DNA from 3 places in the Oceanobacillus longus genome. Region 3 is predicted to be linked to each of the others. Evidence: riboswitches for the same ligand, from Rfam matches in the RefSeq annotation. Region 3 holds a riboswitch; each other region holds the start of a gene.

Region 1 (10,551 bases), on a different contig from region 3:
ATCATAATCCAACTCGTCATCGCGTGCTTCAATCGGAGCTGAATACCCATTAGAATCATAACCAGTAACAGAAAAACTGCTGCTTCTGCCCATTTCAAGTCCTAGATAGGAACTTGAAGACGCGACCCGGTCCAAATCTCCAAGTACGGTAATCTCCTTTGTTCCTTTTGCAGATTTAATTTGTGCTTCCGTTACAGCAGATCCCGTTTTCTTCGCATAAAAAACTCCATTTTCATCAAAAGATCCGACATCTGCTGGCAAAGCCTGCCAGGATATTTCTCCCACTTCTACAGGAGAATAATTTTCATCGTAACCGAGTCCAGTAAAAGTTCTGCTCAAGCCAGGGAAAATACGATCATTGTTTTCCATATCAGAAACTGTTTCAACTGAAAATGCTGTGAGCTCACCACTGCCAGCCTCGGCAAAAATGCCAATCCCATTTGGTACACTGCGTTCAACGCCGTCCGATGGTTCATTTACCACTTCAGCATTTTCATAACCTGGTTGACGTGCGACCATTGTCGATGAGCCACCACCATCGATATTTAAGGCAGTATATGCACCATATTCCTTCATCAATTCCCCAAGCTCTTTATAGGTCATTCCACGGCTATCGGTTTGACGACCGTCAACAAGACCAAGAATCATCGTATTCCCATCTTCTGAAAAACCAACAGCTGTACGCGGTGCTGTTGTACTGTCATCAATCGTTGGGGGAACTTGTCCATTTTCGACCAGTTTAACATTTCCACCTACTGCAAAATTCATTAACGTATCTTCATCCATTTTTGGTGCGTATTCCACGTTTACTTTATCACCTATGGATAGCTCTTTTAATAGCGTAGCCCCTTGTTCACGTCCAACCAATACAAAGGTGTTCTCAGTGATATCTCCACTGCCAGGCTCCTCAGATACAGCAACTACTTCTCCTTCTTGGACAGTTACTTCATATAAAGAAGACCCACTTGCTGGTCTTTGTGCTTGCCCCCATATAGAGGTATACAGTCCAATTCCGTTTGCTGGAATGGAAGATTGATTGAAGGCTGAAAGCATAGAATCTCCATTGGGAAGCTTAATCGTACCTTCAAGGAAGATATTCGCAATTTGTCCTTTTCCTTGATCATCGACTCCTGCTGTTAACGTATGGGAGCCTTGTGGACCCTTCAATAGGTTACCATCTTTAATCATCGTTCCTGAAGGTGCTTTCGTATTATTAATGTCAAAGAAATCACCATTTACAGCCCCAACTGCTCCAGAGGCAAGCGCCATTTCGGAAACTTTTTTTGCCTTTGTGACTACCCCTGGAAACAGCAATTCCGTTGAAACATTTTCATTGGACAAATCAACTGTCATGATTTCACCGTTCAACCATCCACGGACATCAAATCTTTCAAAGCTTGTTAATTCAATACCCGGACCGATCGTAATTGTATCTTCTTCCGATAAGAGCGTTTTTCCATCGGCTCCAACCGTTATCTCTGGTTCTGTCCGATCTGAGGAGGCGGAACGGGCATCTGCTATCGGATTATGTTCATTGTCTGCATGTACCGGCATAATTGCTAATAAAGAAAAAATAAAAATCAGTACCATACTCAACCACCATTTACGATTCATTTATAATTCCCTCCCTATTTATTTTAATAGATTGCAGCAACACTATGTACAATCCCTCCCTTCATCCATTCTTTAGTTCCAATACTAGCAAAGCTATATTAAATAAATTCATGAATTTTGTGAATTTTTATAGTGAAATAGAACGATGATAATTAATATAAGATGGGAACCTCCCAACTGATTCTTTCATAGGATATTATGTTTAAAATCTTTTTTATTTTTTTGGAGGGATTATCATTGGCAAAAGGACATAAGAATCAATCTAATATATCAGAAAATAATCGAGATCGACCAAATTTTCTTTTCATTATTGTAGATGAAGAGCGCTTTCCTACAGCGTATGAATCTGATGAATTAAAGGAATGGCGCAGAGTCCATTTAAAAGCACAGGAACGATTACGTGAAAATAGTATGTCTTTTTTAAACCATTATGTTGGTAGTACCGCTTGTTCACCTAGTAGAACCACTCTTTTTACAGGGCATTATCCATCGCTTCACGGTGTTACACAAACAACCGGCGCCGCAAAGGGTGCTTTTGATTCGGATGTGTTTTGGCTTGACCATAATACGGTTCCGACTCTGGGAGACTATTTTCGTACTGCTGGTTATCGTACGTATTGGAAAGGAAAATGGCATATATCGGATGAGGATATACTAATTCCAGGTACACATAACGCATTATCAAGCTACAACAAGCATACTGGTGTACCAGATCATAAAAACGAGAAAATTTATTCACGTGCAAATCGACTTGATGCCTATGGTTTTTCAGGGTGGATGGGTCCGGAACCTCATGGAACTGACCCTAGGAATTCAGGTTCATCTGCAAGAATTGGTCTAGATGGACGAGATGCTATCTATGCCGAAGAAGTGGTTTCTTTATTAAAGAAACTTGAGGAAGGGCATTCCAAAGAGAGTGAACCTTGGTTGATCGTATCCTCTTTCATTAACCCTCACGATATTACATTGTTTGGTCTACTCACTCAATTGTTACCTACTTTTGATTTTAAAATTGATCCAAGCGTTCCTGATATCACACAAGCTCCAACAGCGGGTGAATCTTTACAAACGAAACCAACAGCACAGGAAAGCTATCGCAAAACATATCAAAAAGCCTTGCAGCCCACTTTGGATACGCCATTTTTCAGGAAACTTTATTATTCACTTCAAAAAGAAGTTGATAATGAAGTGTTTAAAGTGTTACAAGCGCTTCAAAAATCAATTTTCAATGAAAATACAATTATTGTTTATACATCTGATCATGGTGATTTATTAGGTTCACACGGAGGATTGTTTCAAAAATGGCATAATGCATATGAGGAGTCTATCCATGTTCCTTTCCTTATCCATAGCCCAAAGCTCTTTACTGGAAAACAACAAACAACTATGTTAACAAGCCATGTAGACGTTATTCCGACTTTATTATCACTTGCAAACATTCCTACCGAAAAGGCTCAAGCCAAACTTCGAAAGAATCATTCGGAAGTGCACCCATTCGTTGGTAGAGATCTTACACCACTCATACACGGTAATCAGGAATTCTCCCGTGCAAATGAAGCCCTTTATTTTATGACAGATGATGACTTTTCAAGAGGCTTACATCAAGTGTCACAAAAGGGTGAATCGTACGAGTCCGTCACACAGCCAAATCATATGGAGACATTGATCACCACATTAAAGACGGGAGAAAATGATAGTGAAGAAAAATGGAAGCTATCTCGTTATTTCGATAATCCTCAATTTTGGAGCACCCCTGATGTTGAGGACCTAGTTAATCTAAAAGAAAGCACTCTATCTCTTTCAGATGCTACGGAGACTACAATTAAGGTATCAACTACAAAAACCAATCCTGTGCCAGATCAATATGAATTATACAATGTTACGCAAGACCCGTTTGAGGAGAAAAACTTAGCTCATCCCCAATTTGCAACTCCAAAAACAAAAATTATCCAGCAAAAATTAATCAAAACCCTCGAAAAACAAGCACAGAAAAAAAGACTATCCCCTGAATCTTGACTGAGGTGGAAGCACGGGGACGGTTCTTTTGCTTCCTATATAACAAAAAGAAAAGGAAGCAGGAGAACCGTCCCCATGCTTCCATATCCCTTATTCCACCGTGTAATCAACAAGTATTAACTGGCCCATTTCATTTTCGTAGTATTCAATGGTCATTGGTGATCCTGGTTCTAACGATGCCCAATCATCATCCATAAATTCAATTATCTGTAATGCGATTGTTTCGTCTGCTGTTTCGACTTCTATTGTATGTGGATCTCCTTGTCCGCTATAAGTTGCTTCTTCTTTGATGGTTTCTTGTGCAGCATCACCATTCTCTGATTCGGTACCTTCCTCATCTGCCTCTTCTTCTACAGATTCGGACGCTTCATCTTGATCATCAGCCGGGGTAAAATCCTCTGTTTCTGCCTCTTCGTTGTTTTCGATATCCTCTTGTTCCGCTGACTCCTCTGTTACATCCGCTTTACTTTCTTCTGTTTCCGTTCCTTCATCATTCTCGGTGGTCCCTCCGCACGCAGCTAAGACCACTAAAAATAAGGCACTAACCAATAGGAAATACAATTTTTTTGTTTTCATCTTTTCACCTCTTCTTAGAAAATTAGTCGCATTATTTACTAAATAGTTACATCATACTGTTTCTAATCCTATAGTAACTAATATAACAGAAAAGTACTTTACAGAAAAAATTTTACTGCCAAACCTACTTTCGCCTAAAAACCCGTTTATTTCCATCAATCCTGCCCCCCACAAAGACCTATTAAATATGCTATGATAGTATTTATGGTCTTTTTTCTTCCAACAACAGAGAAATACACCATGTTATTTAACAATAATGGAGGATTAATATGAAACGTCATCATGCTATCATCGTTTTCCTAATAGGAGCATTTTTCTTTGGGTTGAACCCGTTATTTATTAAATTAGGTTATGCTGCGGGCTGGACCCTCGGTGAAATTAACGTAATACAGGCCATCATTGCTTTGATCGTGCTTTGGACCATCGGAATTATTGCCCTTAGACGACATCCACAAGCAATTAAAAAACTTAACGTCAAAACAGTGCTTTCCCTCGTGATTGCGGGAAGCTTTACCGGACTTACAAGCGTACTTTATTACGGTTCGATGCAGTATTTACCCGCATCCCTCGCAGTTGTATTACTATTTCAATTCGTATGGATTGGCGTATTATTTGAATGGATTTTCAGCCGAAAAAAGCCAAATAAACGAACGATGCTTTCTGTCATACTAACATTGGTCGGTGTATTATTTGCGGCAGATGCGTTTAATGGAGGACTAACCGAGATAACACTTCTCGGCTTTATACTCGGAATTGGAGCAGCATTCTCCTATTCCGCATTTGTTATATTCAGCGGGCGTGTAGCTGTTGAGGTCCCGGCAACGATTCGGACGCCGATTATGATTACAGGTGCTGCTCTATTAATCTTTCTTATATTTCCACCACATGTGACACTAAACGTCAATGCAGTTAGTAGTGGAAGTTTATGGTTCTATGCTGGTTGCCTTGCACTATGTGGGCTCATCTTAACACCACTTATGTTTGCAATATCCACCCCACATATATCTGCAGGCCTAGCAACAATCCTCGGTGCCATTGAGCTTCCAGTATCGGTAATCGTTGCATATATCGGATTGGGCGAATATATCGCACCTTCCAGATGGTTCGGTGTTTTGCTTATCCTACTTGCAATCACAATCGGTGAAATAAAAGTCATTTGGCATATGATAATCAAACCGAAAAAGTCTGTTAATTAGACAGACTATGGGAACCACGCGAACGTGCCCAGTGCCAATCCCCACCGCTTTATGCGCTTCTCGTATCAAAGCAGTGGGATCTGGCCATTGCCGAAAAAATCATCCAAGTACTTTCAACCCCACAGCACCAGCTATAATACAAAGTAAAAAGAAGATTCTTTTCCAACCGGCAGATTCTTTGAAGAACAAGATACCCATTAACACTGCCCCAGCTGCACCCAAGCCTGTCCAAATCGCATAGGCAGTTCCTAGCGGAATATCTCTCATCGCAAGGGAAAGAAAAACAAATCCGCTGCCAAACGTTAAGATAATCATGAGCAGCCAGCCAATTGACTTTTTACGAAGATAAAGATTGATGCTCATAACTCCAAATATTTCACCGAAACTCGCTATAACAAGGAAAATCCAAGCCATTTTAATCTCCTCCCTGTTCTGCAGGTTTATCATTTGGTGTGGTCATTTTAATTCCAATAACACCCACTATAATTAAACCGATAAAGAAAACCTTTGCCACCGAAAATTCTGCTCCAAACAAAATGAAATCGATCAACACAATTGCTGCTGCCCCTGATCCTGTAAAAACGGCATAAACGGTACCGGCTGGTAGTTTTTCACATGCTTTAATTACAAAATAAAAACTGAGAATAATGACTATAATTGTGCAGATCCACTCTATTAGTGAATCGGAATATTTCAGACCGATGACCCAAAACACTTCGACAATTGCAGCAAAAAGAACATAAAGCCAAGCCAATTGCAATTCCTCCTTTTTGATCGAAAACATCTTACGTTACTCCCCTATTTTAGCACATATGGGCGCCTAGCCTTTGGTTTACATAAAGACGTTTCTTATGTTTATTTAATCTTTTTCTGATAAGGTTAAAATAAAGGGAAATTCATGTCCTGTAGTTTAATAGCACTTACTCGAAGAAGGATGAATACTTTAGGAGAGGAGAAACTATATATGAAAGCTATCACTGTAAAACAACCAGGTGGTGCGGAGCAATTACAAATAACAGAACAGCCTAAACCGGAACTGCACGAAGGTGAATTGTTAATAAAAGTAAAGTCGGCTGCTGTTAACCGATCGGACATCGTCAATCGCGAAGGTCGTTCTGGTTATTTGAAGAATCCAAATTTGGGTATTGAAGTTGCCGGCATTGTTGAACAAGCGGGTCCGGGAACAGAAATAGAAGTCGGAACAAGAGTAATGGGACTTGTGAATGGCGGGGGTTATGCAGAATATGCGGTCATGCCTGCTGAGCGGGCGATGGTCATTCCGGAAGGCTTATCGTTTAAAGAGGCAGCAGCGATTCCAGAAGTATTTTTAACTGCTTATCAAACGTTATTTTGGTTAGGACGGTTAAAAGAGGGCGAAACAGTACTTATTCATGCCGGTGGGAGCGGAGTCGGAACAGCAGCAATCCAACTAGCAAAACAACTTTGTGAAGCGAAAATCATCACTACTGCTGGGTCAAAGGAGAAGCTGGATTTTGCCCGTTCATTGGGCGCAGATCATTGTATCAATTATAAGGAACAAGATTTTGCTGAGGAAGTATTGCAAGCGACAAATCAGCAAGGTGTTGATCTGATTTTGGACTTTATCGGTGCATCTTACTGGAAAGGAAATATCTCCAGTATCAAAGTAGACGGACGCTGGGTATTAATTGGCGTACTAGGCGGTGCGAAAATAGAAGAAGTAAATTTGTTAGAACTGATGTCGAAAAGGATTCAGCTGACAGGCACATTACTCACGCCAAGAAGTGATCCGTACAAGGCAGAACTGACAGCTGATTTTGCCTCCAGCGCTTTAAAACTTTTTGAAACTAAGCAGCTTAAGCCAATAATTGACCATGTATTTGATTTTGAGAATATTCAACAGGCACACTTACACATGGAACAAAATAAAAACATTGGAAAAATAATTTTAAAAGTTGATCCAACAAGCTAAAACACACTGCTCTTCAGTGTGTTTTCTTGTGTGTTCCACTTGCTTCACTGGAATTCCGCGAATGTCTACATTTATCAGCGCATATGGCGTTTATACCGCGATTTATTTAACTTTATCCGCGAATCGCTGTTCTGGGAGAGTATGAAGTGGACGTGCTTTCATCTTCAGAGCCTATACAATCGGCATCTGTCCTACTTTATCGCTCCCAATAAGAAGCATGGGGACGGTTCTTTTGCTTCCTACTATCAAAAAGGAAGCAGGAGAACCGTCCCCGTGCTTCCATCTGCCATATATCATTTTACTTTTATAATAGAATGGAGTAAGCTCTAGTTAGAATAATTAAAAATATCCACTAGGGGTGCCGTTTGGCTGAGACAAGATTCATTTCTTGATCCCTTTGAACCTGAACTGGTTAATACCAGCGTAGGGAAGTGGAGTTGGCGGCGTATACATATACTGAATTTGTATATACAACCACTCCATTTGGGGTGGTTTTTTTAATTCTTCAACTTATCAGAGAGGAGATGTCCAGATGAATTTTATTGCAAAAATCAGAGAAGACAAGCCATTTATTTTTAATATTACGAATGAAGTTGCGAGTAATTTTGCCGCAAACGGTCTAATCGCAATTGGCGCATCCCCTGCTATGTCACATACTCCGAGAGAAGCACAGGACTATGGAGCGATGGCCGACGCAGTCGTGTTGAACCTTGGAACATTAACGGAGGACCGTGGCGAGGCAATGTTAAAGGCTGGAAAGGCAGCAAATGAGAAAGGGGTTCCAGTTATTCTTGACCCCATTGCAGTTGGTGGGACAGTTTTTCGGACTGAAATAATTAATGACATACTTGCAACTGTAAAGCTTGCAGCAATTCGTGCTAATGCCGGAGAAATTGCTGTGTTGGCAGGCGCTTTGGAAAAAGCAAAGGGACCAGATTCCATGATTGAAAAAAATGACCCAGAAATAGCAAAAGCTGTGGCAAAAAAATATGATACAGTTGTGATTTCAACCGGCGAAACAGACGTAATTACCGATGGCATGCGAACTGCTTTATGCAAAAATGGCCATGAAATGTTACAAAACATTACTGCCAGCGGATGCCTGCTTTCATCAATTATTGGACCTTTTGTAAGTGTAGCTGATGACAAATTCCAGGCAGGTGTATATGCAGTGGCAAGTTATGGCATTGCAGCGGAATTAGCGATGAAAAAAGCAATGGGGCCTGGAACATTTATTCTGGCACTACTTGACGAGCTTTATTTCTTAACGGATGAAAAAGTAAAAAGATATAAACAGATTCAGGAACGTTAGGACATCCGTAATCAAAGGAGCCTTCCTGAAGCTATTTTAATAAAGGAAGAAGGAAAAGAAAATGGAAAATCTCATATTTATTGAAACAGGAACAGGGTTGGATGTGCACGGACAGGATGTAAATATTGCGGCTGAACGGGCAGTGCTGAATGCAATCCATTCCAATTCCATGCCAGGCATGAGAAAAATTTTGCCGGATGGTGACTTAAATAAGATGATCGTAAATGTCAAACTAGGCTTGCCGCAGGATTTGGAAAAATTAGATCAGAATAGAATAAAAAAGTTAATTCCCTATGGTACGGTCACCATTGAAGTAATGGACGGCGGCATGGCAACAACAAGCGGAATTTTTCTTGAAGAACAGCAGGATAAAAACGATTTGATGTACATCGTTAACGCTGTAGTAGAAGTAGGCTATTAAAAAATAAATGTCCATTTTCTAATTCATCATTAGGAAAAAAATAGAGGAGGAATTTTTTATGCGTTTTTCAGAGTCGTTGAGAGAAGCAACAAAGCAAAGTTGGGAATTAAGCCTGAATCATCCGTTTGTACAAGGGATTGTCAAGGGAGATTTACCGCTGGAAACGTTCAAAAACTATATTATGCAAGACATCTATTATTTGAAACATTACGGCAAAGTCCATGCCTTCGCAGCTGCCCATGCGGATGACTTTCGTGTTTCTGCAAGACTTGCTGAAAAGGCAAAAAAAACAACTGAAGCGGAGCTGACTGTACACAAGGAACATGCTGAAATTTTAAATATTACGAATGAAGAAATAGAAAATTTTAAACCAGCGCCGACTGCATATGCCTATACATCCCATTTGTACCGAGCGTCATTATCCGGTAGCCTGGCCCAAATTGTAGCTGCTATACTGCCATGTTACTGGTTGTATGCGGATATCGGCTTGCAATATAAGGATGCAAAACCGGCCGAAGAAATCTATCAAAATTGGCTGAACATGTATGCTAGTAGCTGGTTCCAGGAATCAACACAGGAAATGATTAACCTCATGGATGAATTAGCTGACCAAGCAAGCGAAGCAGAAAAGAAAAAGATTAAAGATCAATTCATCATTGCCAAAGAATATGAACTTGCATTCTGGGAAATGTCGTATACATTTGAAACATGGTTATCGGAAAAGGATAAGTTGGAGACGTCTGTGTAGAGCAAGACTAGACTAGATTAATCAATTATTTCTGGAATAAGATGCCGAGCAGACTGGAATTCCACGAATTTCAGGCGTATATTCGCGATTTCCTTAGCTGTATCCACACGAATATTATAAAAAAATAGAGACGGGCTTCAATAATTAAAGCCTATCTCTATTTTTATCTAATTAATAAGAAACCATGACGTTAAAAGAAAAATTGATAGCGGGTAGGGAACTGAGCTCTGAATTGACTATTTTATTTCCCCATTTCTAATGCAACATGAACCATCATGCTGACACCGTCGATTAAACTATCTTCATCGATGGCAAATTTAGGATGGTGATGGGGATAATCATAGGACTTTTCCTCATTTCTTGCTCCAATAAATATGAATGTTCCTGGTATTATCTTGGAGAATGCACCGAAATCCTCCCCACCCATAGTTAATGGATAATTGAATACACGATCACCAAATAACTTGGTTGCAATATCGATAACGGCATCGGTTTTCTCCTCATCATTGACAACCGCATCATAGCCATACTGGAAGTTAAACTCGTAATCAGCACCATATAAATCACATATGGATGCAACTGCCTTTTCCATTTTTTCTTTTACCAATTCACGCGTTTCTTGTTGGACCGTCCGTACACTTCCCTGTAATGCAGCGGTATCTGGGATGATATTCGTGGCACTGCCAGCGTGAAACTGTGTGGTTGAAATAACGACAG
Region 2 (10,551 bases), on a different contig from region 3:
GTGCCATTATTCCAACGTACTTAAAGCCAAAACGACTTTCCGCTGATGAAAATATTGTTTATACAGCAATTAAAAACCGTTTTATCATGCAATTTATGCCAATTGCTGAATATGAAGAAACGAAGCTGATCACGAAAATCGAAGGGCAGGATTTGCGAGGAGTTTTTGTATCCAAAGGAAAGGTGCAGCTTGTAGAAGGTTGGAAAAAAGTCGAGAAGATCCAGTCCAAGGATACCTTATTACCATTGGTTGAAGAGAAAGACCGTGTTCGTTTAATAGATTCCGAGGTGACTTCTCATGTTACCAAGCCACCAAAACACCATACAGAGCGAACATTACTGCGCGTAATGGAAACATGTGGAAAAAACTTCAAAGAAGAAGATGACAGTGAAGAATTAATGGGAAGCATTTTAACAGGATTTAGTATAGGAACACCTGCAACAAGGGCAGAAACAATCAAGAAACTAAAAGACGTAGGTTATATTACTACAGAAAGTAAAAATCTGCTATGCTCTGATCTTGGCAAGCGACTTGTTGAAACTTTCCCTGTACATGATTTGTTTGACCTGGAATTTACCGGGCGACTGGAGAAAGCATTGTCGGATATTCAAAAAGGAAAAGCAAGCAAAAAGGAATTCCTTGATCTTGTTTTTCATTTTACGAATAATTCAGTAGAAACGATTAAAAATGGGGAAGCAATTATTATTAAAGAAGTGAGCTCATCCAGAGCTACGAATGAAGTGTTAGGGATTTGCCCAAAATGTGATGGGAAAATAACAGACGGATATAAAAGCTTTGGTTGCAGTAATTGGAAAAAGGGCTGTAAATTTGTCATTTGGAAAAATGATAAGTTTTTAGCAACAATGAAAAAGAAACCAACCAAAACAATGGTTAAGGATCTGCTGAAAAATAATAAAGCCTATGTAAGGGGACTAACAAGCAAAAACGGGAAAAAATTTAATGCTTATTTAAGCTATGAAAAGAATGCAGAAAATGACTATTACAGTTGGAAAATGGATTTCTCAAAATAACAAAGTGGTATGAGCGCATGGAATATTTTTTCAAGCTTTTAGTTGCCAAATGGTGTATACTAAGAAGTAGAGGTAGCATAATTCAATAAACGGATATCTTGAAGAATTATATTTACGATGCTAATTTTCCTCGAAACAGAAGGATGATACACATGAAAAAAGTTATCGTAAGTACGAAGGAAAACCTAGTTTACGGCACACTTATATGGATCTATGCGAGTAATAAAAAAGTATATCACAGCAGTAGGTGCATTGATGGTGATGCAGCATTCAGTGAGTACGATTCACATTATATGGGGAAAGTCCACGAGCTTTATCGAAATCAGGAAAAGCAACCCGCACTTTTTGACCGTATGCTTGCAAAATCAGATAGAATTTTCGGTGTTTGTTTAAATAATCGACGTCTTGATAATGGGGCAAAAGATGTGAAGGTTTTATTTTTCCCAAACTGGGAAGATGTTCAGGAATTTGCTGAAAATGATTTCCCTGTCCTTGCTGAAACTCGACAAAACAAGAAAATTGAAGCAAAACAAAAGTGGATGGAAAGAGGAAAAGCTTTTTCCAACAAGAAAAAAACGATATAAAGCTTATAAAAGAACTGTCCCAGTAGGTCTTGAACCTGCATTGGGGCAGTTTTTTTATTCTAATAAACTTAAAATGGGATTAAATAGCTAAAAAGGTTTGAAAAATATACCAATTAAGGCTTACAATAAGATAAATACTAAATATCGATAATAACAGACAAAAATCGATATATAGGGAGCGGAGAAATGAAGAATAAAAAACTGATAATCATTAATGTGTTGACATTGATTGCTTTCTTTATCGTTGTGAGTGCCGGTATTCATCGTGCTGAAGCTACAAAAGATGAATATGAAAAGAATGACAAGGACGACGAAGCAATACAGGATGTTGTTATCGCCGAGCCAGAAACTGAAATACAGGAGCTCAGCCCAAATAAAAATGTGGAGATATTTACTCCAACAGCTTTTGTAAAAAGAGGAAATGCGGGATCTATCGCATTGCAGAATATGGATCGGTTTGCCATTCAAGAAGAACCAGTAGAAGAGGTAGAAGAGAAAGAAGAAGAATGGATCGAAGTAGTGGAAAACGAAGAAGAAAACAACCATTTCCCTACAGAAAGTTCTGAAAGCAGCACATGGAAGTCAAGCAGCAAATCAAGTGGTAATAATGAAGTTAAAAAGGTTGAAAAAAAGCAGATAATATCCACCCCTAAAGAAAGTAAGAAGAAAGACACAACTCAAGAAGAGACAGTTGAACAAGTCAAAGAAGAAAATCAAAAAGAGAAAGAGAAAGAGAAAGAGAAAGAGGAATCAGCTCCAGAACCAGATTTAGATTCAGAGCCAAATCCAGAACCAAACCCAGAACAAAATCCAGATCCAGATCCAGATCCAGATCCAAAACCGGAGCCAGATCCAGAACCAGATCCAGAAGAAGAAGAAGAAAAAAAACAGAAACCAGGACCTGAAAATAGATCTAAAGACCAGGGAACAGCAGAACTACCAGCTCAAGAGTAATGTAAACTTGACTTAAAGAGATTGAAGGAGGATGCCCATTGTTAAAACTTAAAGGGAAAAATGCAATCGTAACCGGAGCAAGCAGTGGAATTGGAACAGCAATTGCCAAGCATTTGGCGGAGGAAGGTGCAAATGTCGTTGTTGCGGCACGTAGAAAGGACAAGCTAGATGCGATAGTAAATCAGATAAACAATGGCGGCAAAGGGAAAGCAGTTGGTGTTCCAACCGATGTTTCCAATCAAGAAGATGTTGAATCCATGGTGAAGAAAGCGAGAGAAGTTATTGGGGACATCGATATTTATGTGAATAATGCAGGATTAGTAGGTAATGGTGTTGTAAGAGAAGCAAACGTAGAAGAATGGGATCAAATGATTGATGTCAATATTAAAGGTGTATTGTATGGAATCCATGCAGTATTGCCGGGTATGATTGAAAAGTCTGCTGGCCACATTGTTAATATTTCCTCGGTTTCTGGTCATGAAGTTACAAAGAAAAGTACGGTCTATAGTGCTACGAAATTCGCAGTACGGGCAATTTCATCTGGTCTTGAAAAAGAATTGGCCAGAACAGGTGTGAGAATAACAAATATATCACCAGGTATGGTTGAAACGGAGCGTAATTCGGAAAGACTTCCTACAGATCGGGAACCTTTACAAACAGACGATATAGCTAGAGCAGTTGTCTATGCAGCTACCCAACCAAGCTATGTGAATGTAAATGAAATAACGGTAAGACCTATTTGATCGATTGAGGCTATGGGGGCAAAGTTTAAAAAAATTTTGATGAAAAAAAGTTTCGTTTATTAGCGTATTCACAAAAAGTTTGATATTATAATGAAGTAATGACTAAAATTCTAATTGACTTAAGCGATTTATGACTTTATAGTATGTTTAATTGTTGAAAGCGCTTATTATCCCTGATTTTCAAGGGGAAAAGAAAGGATGGAAAATATTTATGAGTAAACCAAAAATAGTTGTACTCGGTGCTGGTTATGCTGGCCTTGTTACATCCAGACGTTTAGCACAAAAACTATCACCAGAAGAAGCAGAAATTGTATTAATTAACAAACATAATTATCACTATGAAAGTACGTGGTTACATGAAGTGGCTGCAGGAACAATCAATCCAAATCAGGCGCGTTTTATGCTTACTGATGCAGTGAATCCGAAAAAGGTTCGTTTAATTTATGATAGTGTTCTTGAAGTGAAAAAAGACGAGCAACGTGTAGTGCTGGAAAATAGTGAAGTTTCATATGATTATTTAGTAATTGCTCTAGGGTGGGTATCCAATACTTTCGGAATTCCGGGTATGGAAGAAAATGCCTTTGCAATCACTGATATTGATTCAAGTCGCCTAATTGCCGAGCATATTGAATATCAATTTGCCAAATATGCTTCAGAAGAAAATCCGAATGAAGATGAACTGACCATTCTTGTTGGTGGCGGTGGTTTCACTGGAATCGAATTCGTAGGGGAATTAGCTGAAAAAGTTCCTCAACTTTGCAAAAAATATGATATTGACCGCAGTAAAGCACGTATCATCAATGTGGAAGCAGCACCATCTATTTTACCGATGTTTGACGAAGATCTTGTTACATATGCGAAAAAATCGCTTGAAGATCGTGGTGTGGAATTCAGAATTGGAACACCGATTAAAGAAGCAACTCCAGAAGGTTTTATCGTTGGAGATGATAAAGAATTAATTAAAGCTGGTACCGTTATTTGGACTGGCGGTGTTACTGGTAACCCAGTTCTAGCTAAATCCGGTTTCGAATTAGTTAAAGGTAAAGTAAATGTAGATGCAGATTTAAGAGTACCAGGAGAAGAAAATATCTTTGTTCTCGGAGACTGTTCATGGGTTATGGATAAAGAATCCGGTCGTCCATATCCACCAACAGGCCAATTGGCTACACAAGAAGGTACAGTAGCTGCGGATAATATTGCAGCATTACTACGCAATCAACCTTTACAAGATTTTGTATTCCATAACAAAGGAACTGTTGCATCTCTTGGAGTTACTGATGGAATTGGAAATATCCTTGATGGTAATAAAATACGAGGAAAATCAGCAGCAGCAATGAAGAAAGTAGTTGATGATCGTTCCCTATTTATGGTCGGCGGAGCGAAAGCAGTACTTAAAAAAGGGAAATTCCGTCCTTTCTAAGAATTGGAAGTAAATTTGAATATAAATAAGCTCCAGAACTAAGGAGGTAACTAATTAATGAAAAAGACTTTATATGGATTAATACTTGTACTGGCATCTATCGTAGGATACCGTCTTGCAAGTGATTATTTAGAAGACAATAGAGATTTCAGATAAATAATAAACACCATCCATTTTGGATGGTGTTTATTATTTTAGGGTAGAATTAACGAATTCTTTCTACCCCAGAATGGAATTATCAGGTTTGCTTCATACTATCCATAGGAGGTGTGAGCGTGTTTACTTTTTTGTCAGTTCTACTGGTAGCAAGCCTTTCGGTGAATGCCGAAGATGCTAATGTTATTATTAATAATAATGAAATCACATTAGATACCGTAGAAATTCAACAATACGGATTAGATTTGATTGATCACGCTTTAATTGATGAATATAAACTAATAAATTTAATGGACAGCCTGGACGAAGTCATCTATAAAGAAGCTCAGGATGCGCAATTTAATAAAGACGGTACAATAATAAAGGAAAAATTGGGGGTTACTTTAGATAGGAGAGAATTCAATCGTTTATTCAGAAAATTATATTATAGTGATAAAAAAGGAAAACTAAAAGTTCCGAAAACTTCTGTTTATCCAAAAGTAGATCAGGGACTCTTAAGGGAAGTTAGTATGAAAGAGCTTGGGAGATATGTCACCTTCTATAAACAAAGCAATTCAGAAAGATCTCACAATATAGCTTTAGCTGCAGAAGCTATCAATAACACGGTTGTATTTCCGGGGGAAACATTTTCCTTTAATGGTGTAGTAGGTGAAAGAACAACAGAAAGAGGGTATAAACAAGCGCCAGTCATTGTAAAGGGAGAACTCTCCGAGGATATTGGTGGTGGTATTTGTCAGGTTTCTTCCACGCTTTATAATGCAGTAGATCTAAAAGGTGTTCAAATAGTGGAAAGATATGCCCATAGCAGACGAGTTCCCTATGTTCCACCAGGAAGGGACGCAACCGTAAGCTGGTGGGGCCCTGATTTTGTTTTTAAGAACCTGTATAACGAGCCGATTTTAATTCGTGCCAAATCAGAGAATGGCCAAATGAATGTCACCGTACACTCCTCAGATACTGTGGAGTACTTTAACGGGAGTGAGGATTGATTTGACACGAATCTCCGTCTGCACACTGATTAACAGGGACAAGTCTTCTATTATTAGAAACCAGTTTATAAATAATGTTTCCGAGTCCAATGAACTTGAAAATATACATGAATGGCACGAGAACCCATAAGAGTGGGAGCATTTTAGCTATTTGAATTATTGCTGAATACCCTTTGTACCATCGATTATTATATTTAACATGAAGACTCTTTTCCATTTCAAGTGGATAATCTTTCATATTCCGAAATGAATCGAATGTAAGCTTATTTCTCCAATCGAGCCTTTTCCAAATGGTTGAAGAATTTGTACAGATTTTGCAGTAACTATCATAATAGACAATCATATTGAATTACCTCCAATAATAATATAAGTCAATTCTATACAAAAAGCTGTATTTCACAAAGGAAATACAGCTTTTAAATATGGTCGGTTATTATGCTTGTTTATGAAGCTCAAGCTCAAAGTTGATTTTAACATCTTCACCAACAAGTACGCCACCAGTTTCAACTGCTGCGTTCCAAGTAAGGCCGAAATCTTTACGGTTAATGGATGTTTTGCCACTAAAACCAGCTACTGTAGCTCCGCCCATTGGGTCTTTGCTTTGACCTTCAAATGTAACATCAAGCGTAACAGGTTTAGTAGTCCCTTTAATTGTTAAATCACCACTTACTTCATAATCATGAGATGATTTTTTCTTGATATCTGTAGCAACGAAAGTCATTTTAGGGTAGTTTTCTGAATCAAAGAAATCTCCTGAGCGTAAATGATTATCGCGATCTTCATTACGTGTATTCACGCTTGCAGTATCTACAGTTACTTCTACTTTAGAATCTGTTAAATTTTCTACGTCTGCTTCAATTACAGCATCAAATGAATCGAATGTGCCTTTAGCTTTTGAAATCATCATGTGTTTTACTGAGAAACCAACTTCACTGTGGACTTGGTCAACTGTCCAAACTGTTTTTGTCATTATAAATCCCTCCAAATAATTTTCTGTAACCCGATAGTTACTTTCTGTTACCTAGTATAAATTGATATGTGTTTAAAGTCAAGTGTTTTTAATTAAAAATAAATGAATTAAGTTTAAATTAATTTAATAAAAGGTAGGAATACTTTAATGTTCCCTTACTCTTCGATTTGAAACATAATTTTTATCGTTTTATGGATTACAAGAGATTGTTATTTTCTTGATAATAAGGTACAATACACATAACAAATGAAGCATATAGAATAAAAGCCTACAGGGGGAGCCATTTGGCTGAGAGTGAACATTTTGTTCAGACCCTTTGAACCTGTTAGTTAGTACTAGCGTAGGGATTGGTGGTTTTTTTGATGGATTAAAAAGCAATGTGAGCGGATTCCCCCATCAGGAAGCTTCCCCTCGGCATTGCTTTTTTGCGTGGAAATTTAAAAGGGAGGTAATACAGTTGAGGTCAAAACGAATTTTATTCTTAGTTGAAGTATCCATTTTTACTGCATTGGCATTACTTTTGGATATCTTACCATTATCATTTAAAATATGGGCTCAGGGTGGGTCGATTTCTTTTGCAATGATTCCTGTATTTATAGTTGCATTTCGTTGGGGGTTAAAAGGTGGTCTGCTTTCTGGGTTTTTGTGGGGAGTATTACAAGTTGCAACCGGAACAGCATATATTTTAACACCATTACAAGGATTTATTGATTACGCGCTAGCCTTTACAGTCATAGGCTTTGCCGGTATTTTTGCCAATCGAATTCAACAGGCAGTAAAGTCAGGTGAAACAAAGAAATATCTTACTTATATCACGCTAGGGGTATTATTGGGGTCTACATTACGATTTATTGCTCACTATGTAGCAGGGCTCGTATTCTTCGGCTCCGCAATTGAAGGACAACCTGCATGGTTATATTCATTAATTTATAATGGTTCTTACATGGTTCCATCCTTCATTTTATGTACGGTTATTGTGTTCTTCTTGTTCCATAAACAACCTAGAACATTATTGAACGTAGCTTAGAAGTATTGTATATTCGCTCACAATAAGGTAACCTCATAATCAATGAGGTTACCTTATATTTATTGGAGGTTGATCATATGCGTGAATTAATAGGGACGTGTACATCATGTAAGAAAAATATATATTGTGAGAGTGGTTTTTTTAATGGTATTCAAGAAAATGGGAAGTTAATATGTAATGACTGTATGAATAGGAAAGAAAAGAAATAGTCTTTCAATTCTTGTTTTCTATCTTATTCAACTTTCGCAGAATGAAATGGATAAATAAGCCTTGATAGAATTAGGAGGACTGGAGCTACACTGTTTAAGTTGACTTTGGATTAACTGTTTGCGCTGTGCAGTCTGGATACATCTATATTCAAGGATCTTTTCGTTAATTTCCCTCTTTTATCGTCGGATTTTATATAAACTACGAAGTAACTGCTGGTTGATTTGATTTCTATAAGTAAGTGCTTTTCCCGCCGTCCGGGATCGCTCTGGACGGATGCTTTCCGCGGGCACGGCCTCAGCCTCCTCGAGAAACCCACTTTGCGGGGTCTTCGGACACGTGCTGTTCCCGCAGGAGTCACCGCCCTCCGCTCACCCGGACTGTTGAATCTGTGTGATCCGGTTTTTATATCAATCACTAAGGTGTTAATCAATTGCAAGCTTAAAACTAGCTCTGGTAAATATACGAAGACTCCTGTGGGAGGAAAGGCATCGGTGAGACCCCGCAGTGCGAAGCACGAGGAGGGCTCACCAGCCGCCCACGGAAAGCGAAGTATATTTACCAGAGCGGTCGCCGAAGTTACTTGTCCTACTTCGCATTTTATCTCAACTCTGCGATGATTAAAAGGCTATAAACAGTACGAAAAACAGCCTTGTTTTAATCAAGTTTAGCAAGGGGATTATTAGAAACATTCTAAATTTAAACCAGTTAAATGCTCGAACTTATTTTAATGGTGCGAAAGTTGAGTATCTTATTTTTGAATACATGAGAAAGGGACAACCTTGTTGATTAGGTTATCCCTGTGGCATTATAATATGAAGTTTTCTACGTTGTCATGATTAGTAACCATTAGCAGAATCTTTCCGTCGTCCAAGTCCTCTTCGTAATTCTCTGCCTCTGCTTTGGAGAAGCCCATTTCTTCTAGTTTTGTACGTAATTCGTCCCCTTGGCTGTTAAACATATTTCCTACAGCACTACTAAAATCCATTTCTTTCATACCGATCGTATTAGTTTCTGATCCGTCGGCTAAACGGCCAGTTCTCTCATCATCGTGTGTGAGTAGATAGATATCACCCTTCTTTACTCCGCGAGCTTGTAGTTTGTTTACATCCGTTTTTAATTGTTCTTCATTTATATATTCTCTAATAAAAGGTTTCATAAAATAATTCCTCCTTTGTTGTTACTTGTTTTATTCCCGCTCATTATAGAAATAAACATCATAGTGATTTGGAATCTGGTAGCGTTTCTCTTCGATTATGCATAGGCTATAGCACAATCGAAGAAAGGAAGAGGATGAATGGATTTAACAATACCCCATCTGTTGTATGGATTATTTACTTTAATTATTATTGTTACAATGGTCTTCCGCAAAGGAGTTGTTTTACCAACGTTACTTGGCACATTCGTAATCGCTTTTGTATATAAAGGAAATATTATTGATGGTTTTACCGCAATATTTAATGCGAATTTAGTTGCTGCTCAAGAATTATTCAGTATCTTTTTAATCATCACGTTTATGCTGGCCCTCTTGCATTCGCTACGTGATTTAGGGGCAGATGTCAGAATGATTCAACCTATTCAAAAGATGATGGTAAATGGGCATGTGTCCTTTTTTGTCCTAATCACTGTAACGTATGTTATTTCCTTGTTTTTCTGGCCGACACCAGCAGTTCCATTGATTTGTGCATTGCTTGTACCTGCAGCAGTAAGAGCAGGATTACCAGCAATGACCGCAGCAGTTGCGATTGCAATAGCCGGACAAGGAATGGCGCTGTCATCAGATTATATTGTTCAGGTTGCCCCGAGCTTGTCTGCTGCATCGGCTGGCATCGATGTTGGTTCTGTTGCTGATAAAGCATTGGTACTATCCTTGATTGCCGGAGGGGTGGCTATTCTTTTAGCCTATCTATTCTATCGGAAATCGATTCGTTCAATAAATGATCCTCTAAATGAAATCGAACTACAAAAGCTCCAAACTGCTGAAGGTTCAAAAAATAAAGTACGAACGGCTCATCTTAATACTTGGAGCAAAGTCTTTGCAATTGCTGTCCCTATCTCCTTACTTGGTGTCGTGATTTTTATGATGTACAGTAAACTCTTTTCTGGAGACAGTGGTCTGGTTGGAGGAGATGGAGCAGCATTTGTCGGTGGTGTTGCAGTTATCTTATTATTACTTTCCACCATCGCTTTTGGTAAACATCATGCTCTGGATTATGTTACGAATCACATAACAGATGGATTTGTATTTGCATTTAAAGCAATGGGACCTGTAATTCCAATTGCTGGCTTCTTCTTTTTAGGGAGTCCTGATTTCTCTGGAATTATTTTAGGGGTAGAAGAGGGACCTGCATTATTATTTGATCTCGTTGCATCCACGCAGGACTACTTGCCACAAAGTGCATTGCTTGCAGCTTTAAGTGTACTAATTATTGGTATTATTACGGGGCTTGATGGCTCTGGTTTTTCCGGA
Region 3 (10,551 bases):
TTTAATGTATTTTTATTAATATATCCACCACACAGACGTGGGAAAATCATGGGGATAATTGGACTCGTCATTATGTTTGCTCCGGCGATTGGGCCAACTTTATCTGGAGTCATTGTTGAATATTTAGGATGGCGATATTTATTTATAATTGTTATCCCATTTGCATTATTTTCCATCGCATTTGCTTATAACTATTTAGTCAATGTTTCTGAAGTTACGAAGCCAAAAATAGATGTCCTTTCGCTTATTTTATCAACAATCGGGTTTGGTGCCATTGTATATGGCTTTAGTTCGGCAGGAGAAAGTGAAGCAGGGTTCTTGGATCCTAAAGTTTATTCCGTTATTTTGGTAGGATTTATTGCTGTGCTGTTCTTTGCATTAAGGCAGTTGAAGCTTAAAGAACCCCTTATTGATTTAAGGGTATTTCGATACCCAATGTATACGCATGGGGTGATCCTGTTTTTGATTATCATTATGGCGATGTTTGCTTCGGAGATTATTTTACCGATTTATATGCAAGGACCTTTAGCTTTAACGGCTGCTACAGCAGGCTTAGTCCTATTACCGGGTAGTATTTTAAATGGTGCCTTGTCACCGATAATGGGGAGCCTATTTGATAAGTTCGGACCTCGTGTATTAATGGTACCTGCAACCCTTGTATTATGTGCAACTATGTTTATGCTAAGTAGGTTAGACTTAAATACACCGCTATGGGTAATTATTGTTGGGTATATATTATTAATGATCTCTGTTTCTGCAACGATGATGCCTGCGGAGACAAATGGATTAAATCAGCTTCCAAAAGAACTTTATCCACATGGAACGGCAGTTATGACGACATTACAGCCAGTTGCAGGGGCAATAGGTGTTTCGGTCTTTATTAGTATCATGAATGCAAGGCAAAGTAATTTCTTGCAAAATTCAACTGATCCAACAGACATGATGGTAGTAAATGAAGGAATGGTGGCAGGTGTTGAGCTGGTTTACTTTATTGCTTTTGCGATGTCAATTGTTGCTGTAATTATGGCTTTCTTTGTTTATCGTGCTGCACCGATTGAAGCAGAGGAACTGTTAAAGAAAGAATAAAAAAGTAGAATGCAAAATGAACCCCTTTTAGATGTTTGACCTGAAAGGGGGTTCTTTTTTCCTGCTTTATATTTGCTTCCTATCTAAATATATTAATAACGCATCTTGTAAGAATTCTGTGCCACCCTTGATAGCCTTGTCATAGTAAGCAGTGAAACGTTCATCGGAAACATACATTTCTGCGAGACTTGCATGTGCTTCTTTTGAATAATTAGGCCAAGAATACATGAGCCACTGTTTATGTTTTGCAGCAACCTCTTGTGCCAAGTCCGAGGCTGGATTTCCCGTTTTATATGCCTTTTCAAGCAGTAGCATTATTTCTTCCCCTAAGTCATTCATCGCTTTGAAATCTTCTTCAGATAAACCTCTTAACTTTGCATTACTGGTATTAACCGTCTCATCGCCATACGCTTTACGAATTTCTTCTCCGTATTTTTGTTCATTTTCATCGATCAAATTATCTTTGAAACCTGCAAATTTATCTTTATCCTGCATGGGTGTTCCTCCTTTTTTACTTGCAATCGTCCTTTCGACCGTTGCTATTAGTTTGTCAAGGTGGGCGCGTTTTTGCATCAGCTTTTTATAATGATTTTTGAGTGCTTTAGTTTGGTCATAGGTTGGCTCATTCAAAATGTCAGCAATTTCTTCCAAACTTACTTCTAATTCACGGTAGAATAAGATTTGTTGAAGCAGGTCAACTTCTTTCTGTCCGTAAATACGATAACCCGAAGAATTTATCCTTGCTGGCTTAAGTAGTCCGATTTGGTCGTAATACCTGAGTGTGCGGCCGCTCACGCCTGAAATTTTAGCTAATTTATTTACCGTGTATTCCATATGTGCCCCTCCTGACATTTGTTATCATAAACCCTTACGTTGCGTAAAGGTCAATAGGAAATATGAATTCATTTGTGGTGAAATCAAAAAAATTCTTCCTTACACAACTATAATCGAAATAAATAATCAAAAAGGGGGTGAAAGAAATAAAGTTATTTCCACCCCCTATTGAACTTTCATTTCGATTATAATCATAAAGAAAGAAGTTAATGTTTATAAACGTTGTACGGCAAGATTAATATCGTTAGCAGTTGTAATTGCTGTTATAAAGGAAACACCATCTGCACCTGCTTCAATTACAGACAATGCATTTTCAGTATTGATGCCCCCAATCCCGACAATAGGTTGGTCTGGAAACTGCTTTCTTAATGTTGTAATCCATTCAACCCCAACAGGTGCTTTAGCATCCGATTTTGTGTTTGTAGCAAAAATTGGCCCTGCACCGACGTAGTCAACTACCTGTAGAGGACTATTTTCAACTTCGTAGGAATTTGATACAGAAAGCCCAATTATCTTAGTAGGAAACATTTTACGTAATTCTTCTACTGATTGATCTTCTTGTCCAACATGAATTCCGTCTGCATCTAGAGGGGTTACCAAATCAATATCATCATTAACGATAAACGGAATATGATGTTTTCGGCATATATCTCTTAATTGCTTTCCTAATTCTAACTTTGCATTGCCAGTAAGTGATTTGGGTCCCTTTTCGCGAAATTGAAATGCTGTAATTCCAGCTTCAGCTGCTGATTCTAAAATCTCTGTAGGATCATGGGAACAGTTTTGGCTGCCCATAATAAAATATTTACGCAAGCTTTGTTTTATATAGTGTGACATTCATTATCTCCCTTTTAGAAAATTTTAATCGAGTGAAGGTGCACCTCGTGTTGCCCAGTGGTTTGTTGGGCCGCTTCCAGATCCAAGTGAAAAGGAATATTGAATTGCCTTCGTAACGAAATGTTTCGCTTTTTTAACGGCTTCATTTAACGGTAAACCTTGACTCAAATAGGCTGTAATAGCTGCAGAATATGTACAACCTGTTCCGTGTGTATTTTTAGTATTAATTCGTTTAGCGGAAAAGGTATGAAGACTTGAACCATCATATAGGAAATCAATGGCTTCACCTTTCAGATGGCCACCTTTCACAAGTGCAGCTCCGGCACCAAAGTTCTCAACAATATGCTCTGCAGCTTGTTTCATATCGTCAACCGTTTCAATATTTTTACCGGTCAAATATTCAGCTTCCGGGATATTCGGTGTTACTAAAGTAGTTAATGGCAAAAGCTCTCTTCTTAGAAAATCACGTGCTTCCTCTTCAATTAATGGATCTCCACTTGTTGCAACCATAACAGGATCCATAACATATGGAGCGTTTAACTTTGAAATCTTACTAACCACCATTTTCATCATATCTTTATTGGCAATCATACCAGTCTTAAATGCATGAACAGGCATATCCGTTATAACGGAATCCAGTTGCTGTTCAATCATATTAAGTGGCACATGATGGATGTCCTGGACACCAGTAGTATTCTGGGCAACTACGGAAGTTATAACAGACATACCATAGCTTTTTAATTCCTGGAAAGTTTTTAAGTCAGCGTGAATTCCTGCCCCACCACTAGGATCTGTCCCAGCAATGGTAAGGGAACAAGGTATTTGTTTCATCGAGATGACACCACCTTTTTTGATGGCAACTCCTCACATATAAATGCCATTTCCCAAAATCTTAGTTCAAGTTTACAGCTTTTTCGTTCTACATCTGAAGCACCTTTTCTTAAAACATCAGTAAAAGTCATCATATAGCCTCCTAATTAATACGTGCTAAATTTTTGGTTTTAACCCTTGATACGATAAACCAGCCAATGAAAGCACCGGTAATGCTGCTGACAAGAAATCCTGGTAAAAAGGCAAATGCACCAACGGAGGTACCCATTAGAATGCGGGCAAAAGGTACCGCGAAAAGAGATCCGATTACTCCTGAACCGATCGTTTCTCCAATTACTGCCCATCCCTTTTTACCAACTTTTTTATAAATATAACCAGCTAGAAATGCTCCAACCATGCCTCCAGGAAAGGCCAATAAAGTACCTAAACCAAGCATATTCCGAAGTAAACCAATCATAAATGCGATGGCAACTGCAGGACCTGGTCCAAGCATGATAGCTGCCATGACATTGACTGCATGCTGAACAGGATATGCGCGTGCGATTCCTGTTGGAAACCACAATAACTGAGCACCTATCGTTCCAATTGCTACAAAAACTGCCATTGTTGTTAACAAAAGCGTTCGACTCATATTATTCCCCCTCCATTTTTCGTAAAAAACTAAACAAAAAAGCCAGATCCTTTATGGACCTGGCTTGGTAGGCTGAAAATAGATTAGACGATATAACAAACGTCCGACTACTTCCCTCCGCTAGTATTAACCAGATCAGGTCCATAAGAGTCGGAAAGTGTATGCTTTCCTCTCAGCCCACATATTATTTGGGCACCCCTAGTAGTTTCATGCTATATAATTGTGTATACAACTCTAAGCTTACCAAATTATTTAACTTTTGTCATTATTAACTTTAAAACATGGTATAACTCTACCAGGTGGAGTGGAAGGCGAATGATACGATATAGAATATAAGAGTGACTAAATATAGTCTACAATTTGAAATGTTTTCTGGTATAATATATTGGCAATCAATCAAGCCAAGATGGAAAAAATCAAAATCGCTTCGAATTAAAACTAGATGATTTTATTGTTGAAACACGAAGTAACTTTAAACATACACAGAATCAACTGGACACACATGCAAATATTATCAAAAAGGTAAAATAAAAGCGACCACTAGGTTATTCTTCAAATCGTGTGTTCAGCCCCATTTCTTAATCAAGTTTCTGCCACGCAGTCATAACTTCTCAGTAAAAATGTTTTTATTATACTTAAAAAGGTTAGATAGGATGTTTTTACAAGTCCTATCTAACCTTTTTAATTTTAGGATGGAGCATAGGGGGCTCGAACCCCTGACCTCTTGCATGCCATGCAAGCACTCTCCCAGCTGAGCTAATGCCCCGTACACATAATTATGATTATAGCCACTTTTTATCAATTTTTCAAGAAAAATTTTAAAGTAATGTCTCCTTTCTGGTTCTCTCATTTTGTTTTTCTCTTTCGATGGAACTGAAACCAAAAAAATAACTAAGGACTTATTAACCCTTTTTATAAATACATAGTACTAATGGTCTGAATTTACAATATATTTACAAATGTTTACGAATATTTCATAGTAACCCTCTTACTTTTATGCAATATTTAAGAAGGACAGGTGCGGATTTTGTCTTAAAATCTCGCATCTGGAACAAATATTCTAAAAATGGAGGGTATCAATGAAGAGTATAACTTTTAAAAAGACCGTTAGTATGTTTCTTATTTTAGCGCTGGCATTTATGAATTTCACACCTGTATTTTCTATGTCTGCAGCTGCTGAAAGTAATGAAGCGACAGCAGAGGATTTATTTATTTCGGAGTATATTGAAGGTAGTTCTTATAACAAGGCAATAGAAATTTATAATGGTACGGGTAGTGAGGTGGATTTATCAGACTATGGATTAGAGTTATATAGCAATGGTGCGTCTACTGCAAACGAGACAATGGAACTTTCCGGTACACTTGCACATGGTGATGTTCTGACTCTTGCCCATACAAGTGCTACCCAGAAAATTCTTGATCAAGCAGATATCGTAAATGGCTCCGTCATAAATTTTAATGGTGATGATGCACTTGCTTTAACAAATAATGGAGAACCTACGGATATACTAGGTACCATTGGTGAAGATAATGATTATGCTAAAAATGTGACTCTGATAAGAAATTCATCAGTCACAGTACCAACTGAAACGTATGATGAAGGACAGTGGATGGATTATGCTAGTGATACATTTGCATACCTTGGCAGTCATACAATGGATGGCGTGGAACCAACAGATCCACCAGAGGAACCTGGTGAGCCTGGTGAACCAGGAGATGAATATTCCATTGAAGAAGCTCGTAACTTAAGTGATGGAACAGTGGTAACTGTCGAAGGAATCGTAACAGCAGATCATGCTGCAATCAGTAATGGCTCCCAGTTCACAACTTACATACAGGATGATACTGGCGGCATTAATCTATTTGCTTACGAACAAGGTGGGTTACCTGACCTGCAAAAAGGGGATCGGGTTCAAGTTATTGGGGAACTAGATTCCTATAATGGATTAAAAGAGGTTATTCCAACTGAGATTGATGTCCTGGAAACAGGACAAACATTACCAGAAGCACAGCAAATTACCCTTGAAGATCTTCAAAATCCAGAGATTGCAGAGTCCTATGAGGGAGAATTAGTACAGATTAATGGCTATATTAACAATATCCCAGGCAGCCCAGCTGGTGGTGGATATAATGTATCCTTGGTAGATGTAGATTTTAATGGAACGATTTTACGAGTAATGGAGAATGCACTGGATATCTCACAAGTAGAATCTGATATGTGGTATGACATTACCGCTATCGTTAGTCAATATAATGATTATCAGATTATCCCAACAGAACAGGCTGATCTGCAAGTAGCAGAAGAACAACCGGAACCGCCAACCGCCGCAGGACTCTATGAAACTACAGTTGATAGAATAACAGATGGAGACACAATCCGTGTAGAAACGCCTGTTTTCGGTGAGACGAGAGTTCGCTTCCTGAATATGGATACAGCAGAAACGTATGCTGCACATAATGATGACCCAGCTCGAGATGATATAAATGAAAATCAAAAATACTATGGTGATTTGGCAACAAATTATATTGGAGAGCTTCTTCAACCAGGAGATGAAATTTATCTAAAAATCGGAGAAGAGCCAACAGATGATTATGGAAGAATTTTAGCAGAAGTTATTCGTAAAGAAGATGGGCTAAACATCAATCTAGAAATGGTAGAGGAAGGTTATGCATCAACATACTTTCTTGCACCAATTGATGAAGAAGCATATCCTACTTACCAGCAAGCAGTGAAAGAAGCTCAAGATGCTGGATTAGGAATTTGGAATCCGGAAGATCCGTTATTGGAATTGCCGTTTGCATTCCGTGCAAATGATGATCAAAAAGGATTCCTACGTTATGTTGGAAATTCAAACACCATGGAATATGTAGAACCAAATGATTGGGCAGATGTGTCGGTTGAGAAACGAATCTTCTTCTCAAGTGCTGACGAGGCTGAATCGTATGGATATACTCCAGTAGGGGATGAAGGAACTCCAGATGAAAATATACTGGAATTACAGCTACTGAGCATGAATGATTTACATGGGAAAATTGATCAAGAGTATATGCTTGATCCTGATGGAGATGGCATTTCTGATATGTATGGACGCATGGATTATACAGCGAGCGCTATTAAAGAACGTGAACAGGAAAACGAAAATACATTAATCATTCATGCTGGTGACATGATTGGAGGAAGTTCTCCAGTCTCTGGACTTTTGCAGGATGAGCCAACAGTAGAAATTATGGAAGAAATCGGTTTTGATGTAGGAACAGTAGGTAATCATGAATTTGATGAAGGCTTACCAGAATTGTTACGTATGGTAAATGGTGGAGAGCATCCAGAAGGTTTAGGAACAGACGATTATGATGGAATGAACTTCCCGGTAATTTGTGCGAATTGTGTATATGAAGATACTGGTGAAACATTCTTACCACCATATGTTATCGAAGAAGTAGATGGCGTGAATATTGGCTTTATCGGTGTCAATACGATGGAAACAGTCAATATGGTAATGCCTGCTTCCTTGGAGAATGTTGCGTTTACAGATGAAGCAGAAGCAGTCAACGATGCAACTACTGAACTTACAGAGCAAGGTGTGGAAGCAATTATCGTTCTTGCCCATATGCCAGCTTATCAATCTGGCGATGCGGCGACTGGTGCCGCGGCTAATCTTGCCAATAGTGTTGATGATGCAGTAGACGTTATCTTTGCAGCACATAATCATGCAGTAAATGATGCTGTTGTAGATAATAAATTAATTGTTCAAGCTTCTGAATACGGAAAAGCTTTTGCAGATGTGGACCTAGAAATTGATCGAAATACAGGAGACATTTTAAATAAAGAAGCTGAAATCGTATTTGTGAAACAAAGTGATTATACTGCTGATGAAGCAGTTTCTGAAACGTTAAACGATTATTCAGAACAAATTGCACCTATTATAAACAAAGTAGTAGGATATAATGCACAAGATCTGATTGGTGATTATACGAACGATGGTGATCACGGTTTGGGTAACTTAATTGCAGATGGAATGAAAGCAAATATGGATAGTGATTTTGCAATGCAGAATGGAGGGGGAATTAGAGACCACTTACTGGCAGGTGAAGTCACTTGGGGAGAATTGTATAACATTCTCCCGTTTGGAAATACCTTAATGAAGGTTGAAGTAACAGGTGCTGAACTATACCCAATTATTAATGAACAATTATCACCAACTTATGGACCGGATTACAGTATTAGTGGATTGTATTATACGTGGAACCCTGAGTTAAGTGAAGTTGTAGATATTACTTTCCCAGATGGTTCACCAATTGATGATGATGAAACATATACTTTAACCGTTAATAATTATATGGGAACATCCGATGGACCAATTAAAGACCTTGGCCAAAATCCAGTTATGGGACCGGTTGATGTTGATGCAATGGTTGAATTTGTAGAAAGCCTAAACAGTTCAGAATCCAATCCGATTGTTTATGGTTCTGAAGGAAGAATCACAGAAACAGATGAACTACCTGGTGAGCCGGGAGAAGAAGATCCACCAGTAGTAGAAATTGAACCGAAGAAAAATAATGGTACTGCAACAGTTCACACGAAGGTTCTGGAAGATGTTGACCATGGTTCTCACGTATTGATCAATATTTACAATGAGAAAAAACCTAGAAATCTGCTGCTTAATAAAAAACAGGTAGATTTGCTGAAAGAAAAAGAAGTGACCTTAACGGTTACGAATGGAACTAGTTCAGAGACATTTGAAATGATTGATGTTCAAAGTAAAGTGCTGAAGGTTAGTATCGATCAGTAACAAGTAAGGAAATCGAGTTATATAATATTTACTCTAAAGGAAAGAAGGATGCAACCATTGTGGTTGTATCCTTCTTTTTCATATACTTGTTTACATATCTATCTAACTTACATTATATTGGAACTATGTAAAAAATAAATGATTATAATGACAATTGTAGTTTTAGGAGGTATCTAAATGAATAAACCTGTTATCAACCAGGACGATTATCGATTTAAAATAGCAAATAAAGAGGCACTAATTGGTATAGGATTAGTACTTTTTAACTTTGTTTGGTGGTATGCTTTTGCATATGGATTAGGAAGTAAGGACCCTTCAGAATATTCCTATGTTTTCGGTCTCCCGGCATGGTTTTTTTACAGCTGTGTGCTTGGATTTGTTGTAATGGTTATACTCGTATGGATTGTTTTAAAGTTATTTTTTAAAGACTTACCATTAGATGATGAGGAGATTTAGGACTTATGAATTGGCAGGCTATTTTACCGTTATTATTATTTATCATAATAATTTTTGTGGTTGGAATTTGGGCAGGGAAATATGTTAAATCTACAAATTCATTTTTACAGGAATACTTCCTCGGTGGGCGAAGTCTAGGTGGATTTGTCTTGGCAATGACGATGGTAACCACTTATGGGAGTGCCAGTAGTTTCTTAAGTGGTCCTGGTACGGCATATAACCAGGGACTTGCTTGGGTATTACTATCAATGACTCAGCTGTCTACAGGTTATTTTGTGTTAATGATATTAGGAAAAAAATTTGCTATCGTAACTCGCAAGTATAAAGCGGTTACAATCGTAGATTTTTTAAAAGAACGCTATCAATCGAAATGGGTTGTCATTTTATCGGCCATTAGTATTTTAATATTTTTATTCTCAGCTATGTCAGCGCAATGGATTGGTGGAGGGCGTTTAATTCAATCATTAACAGGCTTTCCTTATATTGCGGCATTATTTATTTTTTCGATATCGGTGCTTGTATATGTTGTAATAGGTGGATTCCGTGCGGTAGCATTAACAGATGCACTACAAGGTATCGTTATGTTTTTCGGTACGCTAGTCTTATTAATTGCTGTCATTATCGCTGGTGGTGGCATACCTAACATTATCTCGGATCTTGCGGCCGAGAATCCCAATCTAATCACCCCTTTTGGAGCAAATGGTGATTTGACGCCAAGATATGTTTCATCTTTTTGGGTATTGGTAGGTGTTGGTGTGGTGGCATTACCGCAAATTGCAGTACGTGCCATGTCCTATAAAAATACCAAATCTATGCACCGGGGAATTTTGATAAGTACCATTGTAGTGGGCTTCATTATGCTTAATATGCATTTAATAGGAGTATTTGCAAGACCCGTTATGCCGGGAGTGGAAATAGGTGATACAGTCATGCCACTCGTCGCGCAACAGGTATTGCCGAACTGGCTTGCGGGGATCATATTGGCTGCACCAATGGCAGCAATCATGACCACAGTGAATTCTTTATTATTATTGGTAAGTTCAACAATAGTAAAAGATATTTATTTAAATTACATGGAACCTGATG

Evidence for each region. Region 3 has a riboswitch for thiamine pyrophosphate ahead of thiW (energy coupling factor transporter S component ThiW). Riboswitches for the same ligand answer to the same signal wherever they lie in the genome.
Region 1: linked by a shared signal. The riboswitch ahead of thiM (hydroxyethylthiazole kinase) and the one ahead of thiW (energy coupling factor transporter S component ThiW) in region 3 are both predicted to bind thiamine pyrophosphate.
Region 2: linked by a shared signal. The riboswitch ahead of thiT (energy-coupled thiamine transporter ThiT) and the one ahead of thiW (energy coupling factor transporter S component ThiW) in region 3 are both predicted to bind thiamine pyrophosphate.

What each region holds. Positions count from the first base shown of each region.
Region 1 covers NZ_JBHSAO010000004.1:133,383-143,933, forward strand. Annotated here, with positions in the region: gene ACFOUV_RS07260 (phosphodiester glycosidase family protein) at 1-1,614, opposite strand, end outside; gene ACFOUV_RS07265 (sulfatase-like hydrolase/transferase) at 1,852-3,630, shown strand; gene ACFOUV_RS07270 (hypothetical protein) at 3,721-4,206, opposite strand; gene ACFOUV_RS07275 (EamA family transporter) at 4,476-5,402, shown strand; gene ACFOUV_RS07280 (DMT family transporter) at 5,502-5,816, opposite strand; gene ACFOUV_RS07285 (DMT family transporter) at 5,818-6,156, opposite strand; gene ACFOUV_RS07290 (NAD(P)H-quinone oxidoreductase) at 6,367-7,353, shown strand; TPP riboswitch at 7,698-7,800, shown strand; gene thiM (hydroxyethylthiazole kinase) at 7,886-8,665, shown strand; gene ACFOUV_RS07300 (Lin0512 family protein) at 8,727-9,086, shown strand; gene tenA (thiaminase II) at 9,145-9,834, shown strand; gene ACFOUV_RS07310 (amidohydrolase) at 10,076-10,551, opposite strand, start outside.
Region 2 covers NZ_JBHSAO010000008.1:34,223-44,773, reverse strand. Annotated here, with positions in the region: gene ACFOUV_RS10895 (type IA DNA topoisomerase) at 1-1,031, shown strand, start outside; gene ACFOUV_RS10890 (hypothetical protein) at 1,184-1,615, shown strand; gene ACFOUV_RS10885 (hypothetical protein) at 1,802-2,569, shown strand; gene ACFOUV_RS10880 (SDR family oxidoreductase) at 2,608-3,312, shown strand; gene ACFOUV_RS10875 (NAD(P)/FAD-dependent oxidoreductase) at 3,524-4,732, shown strand; gene ACFOUV_RS10870 (VanW family protein) at 5,008-5,877, shown strand; gene ACFOUV_RS10865 (thiol-disulfide oxidoreductase DCC family protein) at 5,858-6,220, opposite strand; gene ACFOUV_RS10860 (YceI family protein) at 6,311-6,847, opposite strand; TPP riboswitch at 7,111-7,212, shown strand; gene thiT (energy-coupled thiamine transporter ThiT) at 7,305-7,874, shown strand; gene ACFOUV_RS10850 (general stress protein) at 8,890-9,240, opposite strand; gene ACFOUV_RS10845 (hypothetical protein) at 9,379-10,551, shown strand, end outside.
Region 3 covers NZ_JBHSAO010000010.1:46,622-57,172, reverse strand. Annotated here, with positions in the region: gene ACFOUV_RS13575 (MDR family MFS transporter) at 1-1,086, shown strand, start outside; gene ACFOUV_RS13570 (MerR family transcriptional regulator) at 1,153-1,920, opposite strand; gene thiE (thiamine phosphate synthase) at 2,134-2,757, opposite strand; gene thiD (bifunctional hydroxymethylpyrimidine kinase/phosphomethylpyrimidine kinase) at 2,782-3,588, opposite strand; gene thiW (energy coupling factor transporter S component ThiW) at 3,731-4,219, opposite strand; TPP riboswitch at 4,315-4,429, opposite strand; tRNA gene ACFOUV_RS13550 (tRNA-Ala) at 4,913-4,985, opposite strand; gene ACFOUV_RS13545 (5'-nucleotidase C-terminal domain-containing protein) at 5,299-9,009, shown strand; gene ACFOUV_RS13540 (YhdT family protein) at 9,187-9,465, shown strand; gene panF (sodium/pantothenate symporter) at 9,471-10,551, shown strand, end outside.